One region of the Streptomyces sp. NBC_00223 genome, then DNA from elsewhere that is predicted to be linked to it. Evidence: riboswitches for the same ligand, from Rfam matches in the RefSeq annotation. Region 1 holds a riboswitch; each other region holds the start of a gene.
What was found. A riboswitch is a leader RNA that binds a small molecule or an ion and turns the genes downstream of it on or off. The one in region 1 is predicted to bind cyclic di-AMP.
Positions count from the first base shown of each region.

Region 2: linked by a shared signal. The riboswitch ahead of OHA30_RS27805 (M23 family metallopeptidase) and the one ahead of OHA30_RS31105 (M23 family metallopeptidase) in region 1 are both predicted to bind cyclic di-AMP.
Region 3: linked by a shared signal. The riboswitch ahead of OHA30_RS14635 (M23 family metallopeptidase) and the one ahead of OHA30_RS31105 (M23 family metallopeptidase) in region 1 are both predicted to bind cyclic di-AMP.
Region 4: linked by a shared signal. The riboswitch ahead of OHA30_RS22225 (C40 family peptidase) and the one ahead of OHA30_RS31105 (M23 family metallopeptidase) in region 1 are both predicted to bind cyclic di-AMP.

Region 1 covers NZ_CP108109.1:7,277,552-7,281,754, forward strand. Annotated here, with positions in the region: gene OHA30_RS31095 (uridine kinase) at 1-302, shown strand, start outside; gene OHA30_RS31100 (GNAT family N-acetyltransferase) at 400-1,416, shown strand; cyclic di-AMP (ydaO/yuaA leader) riboswitch at 2,385-2,556, shown strand; gene OHA30_RS31105 (M23 family metallopeptidase) at 2,560-3,549, shown strand; gene OHA30_RS31110 (helix-turn-helix transcriptional regulator) at 3,701-4,203, opposite strand, start outside.
Region 2 covers NZ_CP108109.1:6,510,687-6,514,889, reverse strand. Annotated here, with positions in the region: gene OHA30_RS27810 (GntR family transcriptional regulator) at 30-704, opposite strand; gene OHA30_RS27805 (M23 family metallopeptidase) at 1,025-1,948, opposite strand; cyclic di-AMP (ydaO/yuaA leader) riboswitch at 1,963-2,113, opposite strand; gene OHA30_RS27800 (M16 family metallopeptidase) at 2,345-3,709, opposite strand; gene OHA30_RS27795 (M16 family metallopeptidase) at 3,727-4,203, opposite strand, start outside.
Region 3 covers NZ_CP108109.1:3,511,972-3,516,174, reverse strand. Annotated here, with positions in the region: gene OHA30_RS14645 (DUF4240 domain-containing protein) at 120-740, shown strand; gene OHA30_RS14640 (N-acetylmuramoyl-L-alanine amidase) at 727-1,425, opposite strand; cyclic di-AMP (ydaO/yuaA leader) riboswitch at 1,818-1,954, shown strand; gene OHA30_RS14635 (M23 family metallopeptidase) at 1,967-3,052, shown strand; gene OHA30_RS14630 (hypothetical protein) at 3,116-3,421, opposite strand; gene OHA30_RS14625 (PhlD) at 3,494-4,203, opposite strand, start outside.
Region 4 covers NZ_CP108109.1:5,221,590-5,225,792, forward strand. Annotated here, with positions in the region: gene OHA30_RS22220 (class I SAM-dependent methyltransferase) at 1-590, shown strand, start outside; gene OHA30_RS22225 (C40 family peptidase) at 678-1,769, opposite strand; cyclic di-AMP (ydaO/yuaA leader) riboswitch at 1,777-1,931, opposite strand; gene OHA30_RS22230 (C40 family peptidase) at 2,108-3,220, opposite strand; gene pcrA (DNA helicase PcrA) at 3,489-4,203, shown strand, end outside.

The DNA.
Region 1 (4,203 bases):
GCCGCGTACTGCCGTCGCTGCGCGACCCCGTCACCGACCGTTCGACCCGCGCCGACTATGTACAACTGCCGCCCGGCGGAGTGCTGTTGCTGGACGGCCCGCTGCTGCTCGGGCAGGGGCTGCCGCTCGACCTGACGGTCCATCTGCGGCTGTCGCGCGGCGCGTTGGAGCGGCGGACGGCGGAGGCCGAGCGGTGGACGCTGCCCGCGTACGAGCGTTACGCGCGCGAGGCGCTGCCGGAGGAGACCGCCGACGTGACGGTCCGCGCGGACGACCCGCGGCACCCCGCCTGGACCGGCTGAAACTCCTTTCGGAGCCCGGCCGTTCGGCTTGATCACCTACGCGGCGGCGGTCCCGCTTGCCGTGGGACCGCGCACCCCGCTAGCGTCCTCGACCACCATGACTGTCGCCATCGCGCCGCTGACCACCGAACACATACCCCAGGCCGCGCAGCGGTACGACCGCTGGTTCGCCCGCGCGCGGCGCCCGCCCTCACAGCGGTCCTGGCTGGCCGACGGTCCGGTACGGGGTGAGGAACTGCTCGGCAGGCTCAACTCCGCACCCGGGCTCGAAGCGGTACGCGCGCTGGACGCGGACGGCGGCATGATCGGGCACCTCGCCGCCGTGCCGCTCGACCTCGCGCCCGACGACCCCGCGGCGCTGCGCAGCCATCCGCGCGCCGCCCTGATCCCGCACGGCGGCCACGCGCTGCCCTCCGGGCGGGAGAGCGAGGTGCTGCGCGGGCTCTACGCCCGGGTGGCCGAACGTCTCGTCGCCGACCGCCGGTTCGTCCACTACGTCGAGGTGCCCGCCGGGGAGACCGCCACGGACCCCTGGTCCGACCTCGGCTTCGGGCGGGAACTCGTGCACGGGCTGATGGCCGTCAAGGCGCGCGGCCGGCAGCCGCGCGGGGTGGACGGCCTGGGCATCCGCCGGGCGGGGCTCGGGGATCTGCCGCAGATCGGCCGGATGGCCGCGGAGTCCTCGCGCAGGCAGCGCGAGGCCGCGATGTTCCAGCCGCAGCCGGAGGGGGCGCTGGCCGCGCTGCGGCTGCACTACGCCGACGCGCTCGGCGATCCGCGCTGGGGCGCGTGGATCGCCTCCCGGCGGGGGGAGGAGATCGGGATGGTGCTGGTCGGGCCCGCGGCGCCCGATCCGGTGATACCCGAGTCGTGCGTCGAGCTGGTGGAGGCGTATGTGGAGCCTCCCGCTCGGGGGGAGGGGATCAGCAGGGTGCTGCTGGCGACGGCGCTGGCGTGGGCGTACGACAACGGGCACCGGTACATGTCGGCGCGGTGGCGCTCGGGGTCGCCGCTGGCCGCTGGGCACTGGCCGGCGGTGGGGTTCCGGCCGGTGGCGTACAGGCTCGCGCGGACGCTGGATGCCCGGATGGGCGGGGCGGCCGGCACGTACTGACCTCCGGTCGGGAAGCCGGGTACGGTGGCGCGCCCCCACCGGGCCTGTGCCCCCTGCGGGGGCCCTCCGGGCGGCTGGGCACCGCCGTTCCGCGCCGTTCCGCGTCCCGCGTACCGCCGTCGTGGCGGGAAGATCGGGGCTGCGCCCAGGCAGGGCGGCTTGGCACCGCCGGGCTTCGGCGTTCCGCGTCCCGCCGTCGCGGCGGGGCGAGATCGGGGCTGCGCCCCGGCGCTGTGGTGGTTGCCCGGGCCCCGGAACCTTGCCCCCTGCGGGGGGCTTGGGGCGGTTGGGCACCGCCGGACCGCGCCGTCCCGCGTCCCGCCGTCGCGGCGGGGAGGGATTTCGGGCTGCGCCCGCTTGGCACCGCCGCCGGACCCTGCCGTCCCGCGTCCCGTCGTCCGGGCGGGAAAGGATTTCGGACTCCGTCCGGGCGGTGTGGTGGTTGCTGGGGGCGCCTGGCTCGGTCCCGGGCCCTGGAGCCGGTTGAGCTTCGTAGCTCGCCCCTGCGGGGGCTTGGGGTGGCTTGGCACCGCGGGACCGCGCCGTCTCGCGTCCCGTCGTCGCGGCGGGGAGGGATTTCGGGCTGCGCCCGCTTGGCACCGCCGCCGGACAGCGCTGTCTCGCGTGCCGCCGTTGCGGCGGGGGAGGTCGGGGGGTTTGGGGGCTTTCCGGAGGGGGTTGTGGGGGGTGTCACAGGGGGAATACGGGGGTGGGTCGCGGGGGTACGGAGCGTGGTTGGTTTGGGGGGTTTGTTACGCGACGGGGAGCGGACCCGTACCCGGGGTGAGCGGATCGCGCACACGCAGGCGGCACCGTACGACCAGGAGTGACCGTCCCGCCGCCGCGGCGGAGGTCCGGCGAGGCGCACACTTGCCCCCGCCCGACGCAGTCGTCTAGCTTCCAATTTCTGCGGGCATCGCCCGCTATCCCATCCGCCGGGCGGTACGCCGAATCCTGCCGCCGCCCGGTTCTCCGGACCACCGAGCACTCAGGGCAGGAGCGGGGGACCCAGGTAAGCCGCCGTCCGTACCACGGGACGGCTTGGGGTGAAGTCGCGGCGCCGTACCCACAGCGCAGCGCGGCCGGGCATCTCCTGCCCGAACCCGACAGCTCACCTCGCAGGCGTAGGAGAGGAAATCCCCCATGCCCGCAAAGGGACAGCATCGCAAGCCCCGCCGCCTCAACCGCCTCACCCGTGTCTGCATCGCCGCCGGCACCGGAGGCGCCGCCCTCGCACTGCCGCTGGTCAGCGCCGTGAACGCGTCGGCCGCCACCCCCGCGGCCGCGTCGGCCGAGGCCCGCACGACGACCGTCGCCACCGCGTCCGCGCACGGCGCCGAGCACCACAAGGGCGGGAAGGCCAAGACCTACGACGTGGTCAGCGGCGACACACTGTCGAAGATCGCGGTCACGCACCACGTGCCCGGCGGCTGGCACCGGCTCTACCACGAGAACAAGTCGGTCATCGGCTCCGACCCGAACCTGATCCACCCGGGCCAGCACCTCACGCTGCGTGGCGCCCACGTCGAGAAGCCGCTCGTGGCCAAGCCCGAGTCGGCCCCGGCCAAGCCCGCCGCGCCCGCGAAGCCCGCGCCCGCGAAGCCCGCGCCCGCGAAGCCCGCGCCCGCGAAGCCCGCGCCCGCCAAGCCCGCGCCGCAGCAGCCCACCGCCAAGGACACGACCGTGTCCACGACGGACACCGCAGCCGCCACCGCGAGCTCGTCCACCGGCTACATGAAGCCGGTCGGGAACGCCGCGATCGGGACGGGCTACAAGGCGTCCGGTTCGCTGTGGTCGAGCGGTTCGCACACCGGCGTGGACTTCCTCGTCGGCTCGGGCACCCCGGTGCACGCGGTCGCCGCGGGCACGGTGGTGTCGGCGGGCGCGGACGGCGCGTACGGCAACGACGTGATCATCAAGCACGCCGACGGCAAGTACACGCTGTACGGCCACCTGACGAAGCCGCTGGTCTCGGCCGGCCAGACGGTCACCGAGGGCCAGGAGATCGGCATCTCGGGCGCCACCGGCAACGTCACCGGACCTCACCTGCACTTCGAGGTCCGCACCACGCCGAACTACGGCTCCGACATCGACCCGGTCGCCTACATGGCCTCGCACGGCGTCACCATCTGACCCGTACGAGCCCCGGCCGGCTGAACCACCCCCACAGCCGGCCGGACCCCCCGGCGCCCACGCGGCAGCCGTACCGTGCCCGCCCGGTCTCCATCACCGGGCGGGCACACCCCTGCGCGGACACGCGCGCGTCAGCGGAGACGCGCGCCCGTCAGGGGAAGAGCGGCGCCAGCTCGCCGCGCGAGACGACCCCCAGCTTCGGATACGCCTTGTACAGGTGGTAGCCGACCGTCCGCGGACTGAGGAAGAGCTGCGCGGCGATGTCCCGGTTGGACAGCCCCCGCGCCGCCAGCCGTACGATCTGCGACTCCTGCGGGGTGAGTCCGGCCTCGTCGGCCACCGAGCGGGACTGCTGACCAGCCGTCACCGAGGCTCCGGAGGCGCGCAGTTCGGTACGCGCCCGGTCCGCCCAGGGCGCCGCGCCCAGCCGTTCGAAGGCGTCGAGCGCGGTCCGCAGCCGCCCGCGCGCCTCGCTGCTGCGCCGGGCCCGCCGCAGCCACTCGCCGTACAGCAGCTCGGTGCGCGCCGCCTCCATCGGCCGCCCGTGCGGGTCGTGCGCGCGCAGCGCCTCGGCGAAGTACGCCTCCGCCCGCGCGTCCGGAGCCCGCAGCGCCCGGCAGCGGGCCACCAGCGCCGCCGCCCAGCCCTGCCCCG
Region 2 (4,203 bases), 770 kb from region 1:
ATTCTATGACCTTTTATACGGCGCCTTTGTTAAGCGCGGCGGCGCATCATGTGTACGGAAGGTTTCGGGGTCCTCACCGCCGTGGCGCGCTCCGCGTGGATCACCGCGAGCCGGCGGGCCCGCTCGGCGTCGCCGCGGGCCACCGCGTCCACGATCGCCGCGTGCTCCGCCCAGGACTCCGCGGCCCGGGCCGAACCGTCGTCGCCGTAGACCCACGCGATCTTGTGCCGCAGCTGGGTGAGCAGCGCGGCCAGGGTGGGACTGCCCGACGCCTGGGCCAGCGTCTCGTGGAACCAGCCGTTCAGCGAGGGCAGATCCGACAGCTGCCCCTGTCCGGCCCGCTCCTGGCCGAGCCGCACCAGGCCGCGCAGCACGCGCAGGTGCGCGTCGGTACGGCGCTGGGCCGCCCGGCCCGCGCCCAGCGGCTCCAGCAGCGCGCGGATCTCCAGCAGGTCGGCCGCCTCCTGCTCGGTCGGCTCGGCGACCGAGGCGCCGGCGTGTCTGCGGGTGCGGACGAAGCCCTCGGACTCCAGGGTGCGCAGCGCCTCGCGCACGGGCACCCGGGACACCCCGTACCGCCGGGCGAGCAGTTCCTCGGTCAGCCGGCCGCCCGGTGGGAAGAAACCGCCGACAATGTCGTCGCGGATCGCCGCGCACACCACTTGGGCGGAGATACGGCGGCCGGTGCCGTCCGTCCCGTTCACGTACGATTCCGCATCGCAGGACTCCGTTCTTTCCCCGTATTGTGCCGCGACTCTATTTCAGCACAAGAGGGAATGGAAAAGCAGCCCCCGAATTCGGTACTCTTTCCGGCCGGGGCTGACGGGGAGGGGAGGCGGGCGGAAGGTGTCCGGGCGGCCCGGTGGCCGCCGGCGCTTGCGATCACCACTGCCCGGCTCCGGACGCTCCCCTCGTGCTTCCGCGCGCTTCGGATGCCTCCGGACGCGCGCGAAGGCCCCGGCGGGAGGAACCGGGGCCTTCGGTCGGGGGTGCGCCGCCACCGGCGGCGCGACGCGGGAACGCGTCAGATGGTGACGCCGTGCGAGGCCAGGTAGGCCACGGGGTCGAGGTCGGAGCCGTAGTCCGGGGTGGTGCGGACCTCGAAGTGCAGATGCGGTCCGGTCACGTTGCCGGTCGCGCCCGAGACGCCGATCTCCTGACCCTCCGTGACCGTCTGGCCGGCCGAGACCAGCGGCTGGGTCAGATGCCCGTACAGCGTGTACATGCCGTCCGCGTGCTTGATGATCACGTCGTTGCCGTAGGCGCCGTCCGCGCCCGCCGACACCACCGTGCCCGCGGCGACCGCGTGTACCGGGGTGCCCGAGCCCACCAGGAAGTCGACACCGGTGTGCGAACCGCTCGACCACAGCGAACCCGACGCCTTGTAACCCGTACCGATCGCGGCGTCCCCGACCGGCTTCATGTAGCCGGAGTCCACGGGGAGCGCGGTACGCGCGGTGGAGCGGCTGGCGCCTGTCAGCGTGTCACGTGTGGCGGCCGTCGCCGCCTTGGCCGCGGCCGCGGCGCGGGCCTTGGTCTCGGCGGCGGCCTTCGCGGCGGCAGCGGCCTTCGCCTTGGCCGCCGCCTTCGCCCGCGCCCTGGCCTCGGCCCTGGCCTGCGCCTTGGCCTCCGCCTGAGCCTTCTGCGCGGCCTTGCGCGCCTGATCGGCCCTGGCCTGCGCGGCGTCGGCGGCCTCGCGCTGGGCGTCGGCCTGCGCGGCGAGGGTGTGCGCCAGCGAGTCGCTGACGTCCGGGGCCCGGGTGAAGGCGGTGTCGCGGACCGGAGCGGGGGCGGGGTCGGCCTGCCCGGGCGAGGCCATCGCGTTGGCGCCGAAGGCCCCGGCCCCGCTGAGTACGGCCACTCCGGCCAGGGCGGCGGCGCCGGCCCGGACCCGGCGCGGACGGCGGTGCTTCCCGCTGGGCGCGGGCAGTCGAGGGGTGAACGCCATGAGGAGGCGAGCTCCTTTCCTTCCTTCTCGCCTACCGGGTCAGCTGACGGGTTCGGAGCAGGAAGGTCTCCTACGGGACCGCCGCTGGGCGGAGGGTCCCGATTCACCCCAAGGACACGTGGGTCCCCGGCTCCCCTGGGTGCGGGGACTCGGCGATGCGCACCCGGGGCCGCAGGACACGGCTGGTGCTGACGGGTGACGGGCGTTGACGCTAACCGGGCACTCGTGCGTATGACAAACAGATCGGCTGATATGTAGTGGACGCCACACCAAGGCGCACCAATCACCCTTCGGCGCCCACACCACCCCGCACCGCCCGCACGGCACCAAAACGCCCGGAACCCCGGCGCCACGAGGGCGACCGGGGTTCCGGGCTGCGAACGTACGACGGTCGGATCAGCTGACGACGGTCACCTGTCCGATGCCCAGCTCACGTACCGGGTCCGCGATGGCCGAGGCGTCTCCGACGAGGATCACCACCAGGCGGTCCAGCGGGAAGGCGTTGACCACCGCGGCGGTGGCCTCCACCGTGCCGGTCGCCGCGAGCCGCGCGTAGAGCTCGGCCTGGTAGTCGTCCGGGAGCTGCTGCTCGACCTGGTCGGTGAGCGTGCCCGCCACCGCGGCGGCCGTCTCGTACCGCAGGGGCGCGACCCCGACGAGGTTCTGCACGGCGACATCGCGCTCGTCGTCGGTCAGCCCGTCCTCGGCGAGGGTGCGGATCACCTGGCGGAGGTCGGCGAGAGCGGGACCGGTGACCTCGGTGGCCACCGAACCGCTGATCGCCAGCAGCGCGGCGCCGGTACCGTCCGCGGACGACAGCAGCACCTGGGCGAAGGCCCGGACTCCGTAGGTGTAGCCCTTCTCCTCGCGCAGCACCCGGTCGAGACGCGAGGTGAGGGTGCCGCCGAGGCAGTAGGTGCCCAGGACCTGCGCGGCCCACGCCGGGTCGTGCCGGTCGGCGCCGGTCCGGCCGATCAGCAGCTGCGTCTGGACCGAGCCCGGGCGGTCGACGATCACCACGCGCGCGGAGTCGTCCGCGGTGATCGCCGGACGCGGACGGGCCTCGCCGGGGGTGCCCCGCCACCGGCCGAGGGTGCTGTCGAGCAGGGCCGGCAGGTCGATGCCGGTGAAGTCGCCGACCGCGACGGCGGTGGCGGTCGCGGGCCGGACATGGGCCTCGTAGAAGGCGCGGACCGCGGCCGAGTCGATCCTGCGGACGGTCTCCTCGGTGCCCTGGCGGGGCCGCGAACAGCGCAGCTCGGCCGGGAAGAGCTCCTTGGACAGCGCCATGGCGGCCCGGCGGGCGGGGTTGGCCAGCTCGTGCGGGATCTCGTCGAGCCGGTTGGCGACCAGGCGCTTGATCTCGTCGTCGGGGAAGGCGGGGGCCCGCAGCGCCTCGGCGAGCAGCCCGAGGGCCTTGTCCAGGCGGGAGGCGGGCACTTCGAGGGTGACCCGGACCCCGGGGTGGTCGGCGTGCGCGTCCAGGGTGGCGCCGCAGCGCTCCAGCTCGGCCGCGAACTCCTCGGCGGTGTGCTCGTCGGTGCCCTCGGACAGCGCCCTGGCCATGATGGTGCCGACCCCGTCGAGGCCCTCCGGCTCGGCGTCCAGCGGCGCGGCGAGCAGCACCTCGACGGCCACGACCCGCCGGCCGGGACGGTGACTGGTCAGCAGCGTCAGGCCGTTGGCCAGGGTGCCGCGCTCGGGCGCGGGAAACGCCCACGGCTTGGGCTCGCCGGCCTGCGGCTGCGGGTGGAACGTCATGACGGCGGCGGTGTCGCTCACGCTTCGCCCTCTTCCTGGTCCTGGTCGATCGCGGCCTGGTCTTCCTGCGGCTCGGTGGCGTCGTCGCCGGACTGCGCGCCGCCGGTGGGTTCGTAGACGAGCACGGCGCGGTTGTCGGGCCGCAGCCGCGCCGCGGCCACCGCCTGGACCTCCTCCGCGGTGACGGCCAGCACCCGCTGCACGGCGGTCAGGGCGAGCTGCGGGTCGCCGAAGAGCACGGCGAACCGGCACAGTTCGTCCGCCCGGCCGCCGACGGTCGACAGCCGGTCCAGCCACTCCCGCTCCAGCTGGGCCTGGGCCCGCTCCATCTCGGCGGGCGTCGGGCCGTGTTCGGCGAACCGGGCCAGCTCCTCGTCCACCGCCTCCTCGATGGCGGACAGTTCGACCCCGCTGGACGCCTTGACGTCGAGCCAGCCGAGCGAGGGCGCCCCGGCCAGCCGCAGCAGCCCGAACCCGGCGGCCACCGCCGTACG
Region 3 (4,203 bases), 3.8 Mb from region 1:
GGGCCGTGGGGCGGCGGGGTGGGCGGGGATCGGCCAGGCGGGCTGATCGGCCGTCAATTACCCGTCCACCACGTGGAATTACCGTTTCCAGGTCAGTGGCCCCTGGCATAGTCCCCGGCATGGAGACCGATTACTTCTGGACCCTGATCGCGGACTGCCGCCGTCAGGGGCTCAGCGGCGACGGACGCGACACACGGCTCCGCGAGGCGCTGCTGCGCCTGCCGCCGCCGGAGGTGATCCGCTTCCAGGCGTGTCTGGAGTACGTGACCGGCGAGGCGTACAGCTGGAATCTGTGGGCCGCCGCCGACCGGATCTTCGGCGGCTGGTGCTCCGACGACACCTTCTGCTGGTTCCAGCGCTGGATGGTCGGCCTGGGCCGGCCGGTCTTCGAGGCCGCCGTCGCCGACCCGGACGTCCTCGCCTACGCCCCCGAGGTGCTGCGGCTGTCCGGTCGCCCGCGCGAGGCGTGGGCGGCCGCCGACCGCCCGCAGTGGGAGTCGCTGGCCCACCTCGCCCCGCGGGCGTACGAACGGCTCACCGCCCCCTTCACGGACTTCGGCGACGCCTTCCACGCCGCGGCCCGGGACCTGCTGGAGGCCGAACTTGAGGCGGCGGGCGCGACCGGGTCCGTACGCCGGGCGGCCGCGCCCAGGGGCCGGCGCTGGAGCGCCCTGGACGAGGCCGAGTCCCGCCGCCGGCTGCCCCGGCTGACCGCGATGTTCCCGCTCACACCCCGTTGACCAGGCGGAGGTAGCGGACCCAGTCCCAGTTGGGGCCCGGGTCGGTGTGGTCGGTGCCGGGCACCTCGACATGGCCGATGATGTGGTCGCGGTCCTTGGGGATGCCGTACCGGTCGCAGATCGCCGCGGTCAGGGCGGCGGAGGCGTGGTACATCGCCGCGGTGAAGTACGACGGCTGGTCGACCCAGCCCTCGTGCTCGATGCCGATGCTGCGGGTGTTGTAGTCCCAGTTGCCCGCGTGCCAGGCGACGTCGTGCTCACGGACGCACTGGTCGATCGCGCCGTCGGCGGACCGCACCACGTAGTGCGCGGCGGCCGCGTGGGCGGGGTCCTGGAAGAGCCGGATCGTGTCGGCGAAGGTCTCCTGGGTGACATGGATCACCACCAGCTCGATCGGATAGGTCGAAGGGCGGTTCGAGGCGGTGAAGTTGGCGCCGCTGGCCGGGGCCCAGGTGGCGGACGGGTAGTCGACGGTCGCCGCGGCGGCGGGCCCGTCCCCGGACCACAGCTCACCCGCGAGGGCCGCGCCGGCGGCGGCGCCCAGGACGAGACCGCCGCGCAGCAGTGAGCGGCGGGTGGGCGAGGGGCGGTCACCGGGGGCGCCGGGCGTGGCACCGGTCGCCGAGCCCGAGTGGCCGGATCGGGCCGGTGTGCGGGGGAGTTGGTGACGGCTGGCGCGTTCCATGACGGGCTCCCTGATACATCGAGATGCGGACGGGTGCATGACAAGAACGTCGAGCCTGCCCATCGTGGGGCCCACGCCCTTGACCTGCCAAGCGATTCGCGCATCGGCAGAGGTCCATACCGGTGAAGGGCGCTCCGCACGCCCTGTCGCCTCCCCGACCCATCCGCGATCAACCGTTCACCAAGGGTAGCCATTCGGACACCTCCGCATAACAACTGACACACACTCACATCACTGCCCGGCCACGTCGACTGACCGCTTTGTCGGTTCTACGCGTCGCATGTCCGATTGGTTCCCGCGTTCAACTCTTCGATACGGCTTGGAAAACGCCTCCGGCTCTATTAACGTTCGATAACGCAGCGCGGTTGTCATCGCCGCCGCAGAGGCGGCAAACCGTGCGCTTGCCGAATCCCGTCCGCGGGAACCGGGGACCCAGAACATGGGGTGAATCGGGCAGCAGTCAGGCCCGTAGGAGACCTTCCTGCTCCGAACCCGTCAGCTAACCCGGTAGGCGAGAAGGAAGGAAAGGAGTGCGCCCGCAGTGGCGTCCAACCAGCCTGCCTACGCCCCCGCCCGACCGGAGGGCGACACCGCCCCCGAGTGGGACTACTTCGCGCCCTCCGCGCACACGGCACCGTCCACGCCCTCGACCGCCCCGGCGCAGCAGTTCGTGTCCGAGGCCGCCGGCGATCCGCACCGCCTTCCCCAGCAGCGCACCGCCGCCCGGGGCACCGCGGGGATCGACTTCGCCGACATCACGGGGAGCCAGGCCGCGCCCGTGGCCCCCGTATCCGTATCCGTACCCGTCCCCTTCTCGCTGACGGACGCCGTCGCCGGCGCGCCGCTGGCCGGGACACCGTCGTACGACCCCACGGCGGTCGGCGGGCGGCTGCGGGACGACGAGGATCCGGCGCGGCCCGAGGCGGCCGACGTACCGGCGCCCGAGGAGGCGCCGGCCGAGGCCGCGTCGGCCGTGGCGTCCGAGGCCGCCCCCGCGGGCGCCCAGGACCCCGGTGAGGCGCTGTGCGCCCGTATCCTCGGCCAGGTCGCCGCGCAGCGCGAGGCCGTCGCCCAGGCCGAGCGTGAGGCCGCCGAGCGCGACGCGGCCCGGGAGGCCGCGGCCCGGAAGGTACGGGAGCAGGCCGCCGCCGCGAAGGCCGCCGCCGAGGCGAAGGCCAAGGCCGAGTCGGAAGCCGCCGCGCGGGCCGAGGAGGAGCGCCTCGCGCTGCTCGCCGTCTCGTACATCAAGCCGGTGGCCTCCTACACGCTCACCGCGGGCTTCGGCGAGGCCGACCTGTGGGCCAATCTGCACACCGGCCAGGACTTCACCGCGCCGACCGGTACGCCCGTGCACGCGATTCACACCGGGACGGTGACGTCGGCCGGCTGGGCCGGGTCGTACGGCTACCGGGTCGTGCTCACGCTGGACGACGGTACGGAGCTCTGGTACTGCCACCTGTCGACGATGGTCGTGACCGAGGGACAGGTCACGACGGGCGACACGGTCGGGCGGGTCGGGGCGACCGGGAATGTGCCGGCGCCGCATCTGCACCTGGAGGTACGGCCCGGTGGCGGGGCTCCCGTCGACCCGCTGCCGTGGCTGCGCGGGCACGACGTGGCCGTCTGACGTTCGGGCCCTCAGTCGCCGGGCGGGCTTGTTCTGGCCTCAAGCGCCGGCCGGGGCTGGTGCTTATTTGGTGCGGCGGTCCGAGAAGGTCCAGGAGAGGGCCGCCACCGTGGCCGCCGTCGTGAAGACGGCGGGCCACGAGCCGATCTTCTTCGCCAGCGGGTGGGCGCCCGCGAACGCGGCCACGTACGCCCCCGTCAGGCCCGCCGCCGTGCCGCTCCCGGCGTCCCTGCTCCACTGCCGCGCCGCGACGGCGCCCGCGGCGACCAGCGCCACGCCGCCGAGTTCGCGGCGCTTGGTCCACCGGGCGATCCCGTAGCCGCCGATCAGCCCACCGGCGGCCACCACACTCGCGGAAACCCCAGCCATCGTGTCCTCCTCAGCCCGATTCGCCACGGTCCGAGGCTAACCCGCGGCCGCGGTGCCGCCGCCGCGGGGGCCCTACGACCGCCAGCGCAGCCGCAGCGCCGCCGTCACGAAGCCGGGGCCGAAGGCGGCCGCCAGGCCCGTGGAGCCGTCCGCCGGGGGCTGTTCGTCGTCGAAGGTGCGCTGGAGGACGTCGAGGATGGCCACCCCGCCGCCGTTGCCCCGCGCGGCCAGGGTCGCGCGCGAGTGCCGTACGAAGTCGTCGGCGGCGTCCAGCCCCTTGACCACGTGGTCCAGGATGGCCGGGCCGCCGGGGTGGATGACGCCGAACGCCGGGTCGGGCGTCCACTTCGCCAGCTCCGGCATGACCTCGCCGACCGCGTCGACCGCGGCCTTCGTGCTGTCGAAGTGGTAGCCGTCCGCCTCGACCCGCAGGTAGTACGCGGCGGTGCTGCCGGGCAGCCAGAACTCGAAGGTGTCCTCGACCACCGGGCCGGGCCCGATCGGGTCGCTGGTGACCAGGCAGGCGGCGGCCGAGTCGGAGAAGAGCAGCTTGTAGATGACCGAGTTGATGCCGTCGTCGGCCCGCTGGTAGACGGTCGAGAGCGTTTCCGACACCACGACCAGCACCCGCCGTCGGCCCGTGGCGACCAGCCTGGCGGCCTGGACGAGCGCCTGGGCGCCGCCCGCGCAGCCGAGTTGGGTCATCGGGACCCGGGCGACCGTCGGCGACAGTCCCAGGTCCTCGATGAGGTGGACGTCGAGGCCCGGGATGGACAGGCCCG
Region 4 (4,203 bases), 2.1 Mb from region 1:
GCGCGGGCACCGGGGGGTTCGCGGGGGCGCTGCGCGACTGGTTCGGCGTCCGGGTGCTCGCGGTCGAGCCCGCGGCGGCGATGCGCGACCTGATCCCGGCGGAGCCCGGCATCGAGGCGCTGGACGGCCGCGCCGAGGCGCTGCCCGTCGCCGACGGCTGCGCGGACGCGGCCTGGCTCGGCTCGGTCCTGCACCACATCGGCGACCTCACGGCCGCGGCCCACGAACTGCGCAGGGCGCTCCGGCCGCAGGCCCCCGTGCTGATCCGCAACATCTTCCCCGGCCGGGCCGACAACGACCTGCGGGTGCGGTTCTTCCCCGAGACCGCCCGGGGCATCGCCGACTACGCGAGCGTCGAGCAGGTCTGCGCGGCCTTCGCGCCGGCCGGATTCACCCGGGTGAGCCTGGCCGCCGTACCGCAGGAGAGCGCCGCGAACCTCGGGCAGTACGCGGACCGGCTGCGCCGGGACGCCGACTCCAAGCTGCGGGCGCTGAGCGACGAGGAGTTCGCGCGCGGCACGGCCCGGCTGCGGGCGGCCGACCCGGACGCGCCCGCGACGAGCTGGATGGACCTGCTGGTGCTGCGCTGAGCGCTCGGCGGCCGAGAGCGTCGGCTGCGCTGAGCGCTCGGCAGTCGAGAGCGGCGGTGACGCGACCCGGCGCCCGGAGGCGGCGCCTTACGCGATCCGGCGCGCCGCCGCGAACGGCATCCAGCTCATCTGCCCGACCTCCACGACCGCCCCGGTGTGCGGTGCGTGCACGATCTGGCCGTTGCCGATGTAGATGCCGACATGGCTGATGCCGGAGTAGAAGAACACCAGGTCGCCTGGGCGCAGTTCGGACTGCGAGACCGCCGTGCCGTCCTTGACCTGGTCCCAGGTCGTCCGCCCGATGGTGATGCCCGCCGCGTGGTAGGCCGCCTGGGTCAGACCCGAGCAGTCGTACGAGTCCGGGCCCGTGCCGGTGGAGCGGTACGGCTTGCCGCGCTGGGCCATCGCGAACGCGATCGCGGCCGCCGCGCGCCCGGAGGCGGGACCGTTGTAGGTGTAGCTCGCGTTCGACGCCGAGGAGGAGGAAGAAGAGGAAGAAGAGGACGACGACGAGACCGGCGCCACCTTCGGGTGCATCGCGGCGAGCTTGGCGCGCTGTTCGGCGTTGAGGCTGTTGAGCAGCTTCTGCGCGGCGGCCAGCTTGGTCTGGAGGTTCTTCTTCTCGGTGGCGAGCTTGTTCTGCGCGGTGGTCAGCTCGTTCAGGCTCGCGGTGGCCTGGGCACGCTGGATGGACGCCTGCTCCTGCTGGATCTTGAAGTCCTCCAGCGCCTGTTCCTGCGTGGCGGAGACCCGGTCCATCAGGTGCGACTGCTGGAAGAACTGCTCCGGGTTGTCGGAGAGCAGCAGCTGGGTCGTCTGGTCCAGGCCGCCGTCGCGGTACTGGGCGGCGGCGAACTGGCCGAGCACCCGCCGCGTCTCGTTCATCTTCTGGGTCTTCTGGGCGACCTGGGTGAGCAGCTGGTTGGCCTTCTCCCGCTGCTTCTCGGTCTTCTCCTTGGCCTGGTCGTAGTGCTGTGTCGCGATCTCGGCCTGCTCGTTGAGGTCGTCGACCTGCTGCTTCACCTCGGAGATCGAGGGCTGCGAGGGCTTGGCCGGCGCGGCAGTGGCGCTCTCGCTGAGCAGGGTGACCGAGGCGAGGGCCGCGGCGGTGATACCCACGGCGGCACGCGGAGCGGCCGAGGAGAGTATGTGGGTGCGCGGCTTGCGGTGCGACGCCAAGGAGGCGACTCCTTCCATGCGCCGCCGACCGGGTTAGCTGACGGGTTCGGGCCGGAAAGGTAGCCCTACGGGCCGGACGCCTGTCGGCGCCTGCCCCGATTCACCCCAAACTGCTGGTGGGTCCCCGGTTCCGGCTGTCGCCGGATTAGGCGGAGGCGGCTGGCTGCCGGCACCTTCACCGGCGGGGAACGAGCCACCTAGCGGGCTACGGTAGTCAACTGGCGCAAGGCTTGGGAAGTTTAGATCGCAATGTGACCGAAATCGCTTTGTGATCTTACGGGTTGTGCGGGGCATCGTTACCCATTACCGCCCAATGCGCTCCGATCGCCCTCAAGGGATCAATACGGGCGCGCCGCCGCATAGAACGGCATTTCGGTGATCGGGGCGATTTTGACCACCGTGCCGGTGTGCGGGGCGTGGATCATCTGGCCGTCGCCGATGTAGAGCCCGACATGGCTGACGTCGCTGTAGAAGAAGATCAGATCGCCCGGCCGGAGGTCCGACTCCGACACCCGGGTGCCGACGTCCACCTGGTCGTACGTGGTCCGCGGCAGCTCGATCCCGGCCGCCTTGTACGCCGCCTGGGTAAGGCCCGAGCAGTCGAACGAGTCCGGCCCGGTCGCGCCCCACACATACGGCTTCCCGAGCTGGTTGCGCGCGAAGGCGATGGCCTGGTCGGCGACCGAGGAGTTGGCGGCCGGCACGGGGGCGTCCTCGGCCCTGGCGGCCGCGGCCTGCCGCGCGGCCTTCTCCTTCGCCGCCAGCGCGGCCGCCTTCACCCGCGCTTCGGCCTCCTGCTCGGCCTGTAGCGCCGCCAGCCGCGCCTTCTCCTGCGCGGTCAGCGTGTTGAGCAGGTGCTGCGCCGCGCCCAGCTTGGTCTGTACGTCCTTCTTGGCCGTCCGCAGTCCGGCCTGCTGCGTGGTGAGGGTCGCCAGGCTCTGCGCCGCCTCGATCCGCTGCTGAGTGGCCGCGGCCTGCTGCACCCGGTAGGACTCCACGGCCTGCTTCTGCCGCCGGCCGAGCACATCGGTCAGATGGGCCTGGTCGGCCAGGCTCTCCGGGTCGGCGGCGAGCAGATAGCGCCCGGCCGAGTCGTCGCCGCCGGCCCGGTACTGCGCGGCCGCGTACTGGCCCAGCAACCGCCGGGAGTCGTTCAGCTGCTGTGTCTTCCGCGCGGCCTGCGCCAGCAGCTTGTTGACCTTCGTGTTCTGCTGGTCGGTCTGCTCCTTGGCGCCGTTGTAGTGCTCGGTGGCGACCTCGGCCTGGTGCATCAGCGAGTCGACCTTCGCCTTCACCTCGGATATCGACGGCTGCGCGGGCTTGGCGGGCGCGGCGTTCGCGCTCTCGGTGAGCAGGGTCACGGTGGCCAGGGCGGCTGTGGTGAGCCCCACGGCCGCGCGCGGGCCGGGGGAGCTGAGTAGCGCGGTACGGGCCTTACGGTGTGTCGCCATTGCGGGCGGACTCCTCTCGGCCGCTGCCTGGATGCGGTTGGTGCGGAACCGTAGCCAACGCCCGGTACCACTGGAAAGGCCGATGTCCGATAGGCCCGATACCTTTTCGTCATCTTTTGCCGATCGCGGAGAGTTGTGACGGAGGGTGGCGGACGGGCTACGAGGGGACGGGCGCGGGGCGGCGCCGCGGGCCCGTACGGACACCTCCGCCGGGTCCTTCGGTGAACCGGGCCGGACTGTCGGTGGGGACGCCTAGACTCGGGAGGCGATGAGCAGCCTCTTTGACGAACACTTCCTCGCCGGCCTCGACTCCGCCGCCCATGGGCCGGTCGACTCCGCGCCCCCGCCGCCGGAGGACGACGGCGGGCCGGAGCACGTACCGGACAGCCTCTTCGGCGACCGGTTCGACGGGCCGCCGCCCGAGCGCGACGCGTACTACCGGGACGGCGCACCGCGCCCGGCCACCGACCCCGCGCAACTGCTCGAAGGGCTCAACGAGCAGCAGCGCGCGGCCGTCGAGCACGCCGGCGGACCGCTGCTCATCGTCGCCGGGGCCGGCTCGGGCAAGACCCGGGTGCTCACCCACCGCATCGCCTATCTGCTCGGCGCCCGCCAGGTGCACCCCGGCGCGATCCTCGCGATCACCTTCACCAACAAGGCCGCGGGCGAGATGAAGGAGCGCGTCGAGGAGCTGGTCGGCCCGCGCGCCAAGGCCATGTGGGTGTCCACCTTCCACAGCGCCTGCGTCCGCATCCTGCGCCGCGAGTCCAAGGTGCTGGGCTTCACCTCGTCCTTCTCGATCTACGACGCCGCCGACTCCAAGCGGCTGATGGCGCTGGTCTGCCGGGACCTGGACCTCGACCCCAAGCAGTTCCCGCCGAAGTCCTTCAGCGCGAAGGTCTCCAACCTCAAGAACGAACTCATCGACGAGGAGACCTTCGCCGCCCAGGCGGAGAACTCCTTCGAGAAGAAGCTCGCCGAGG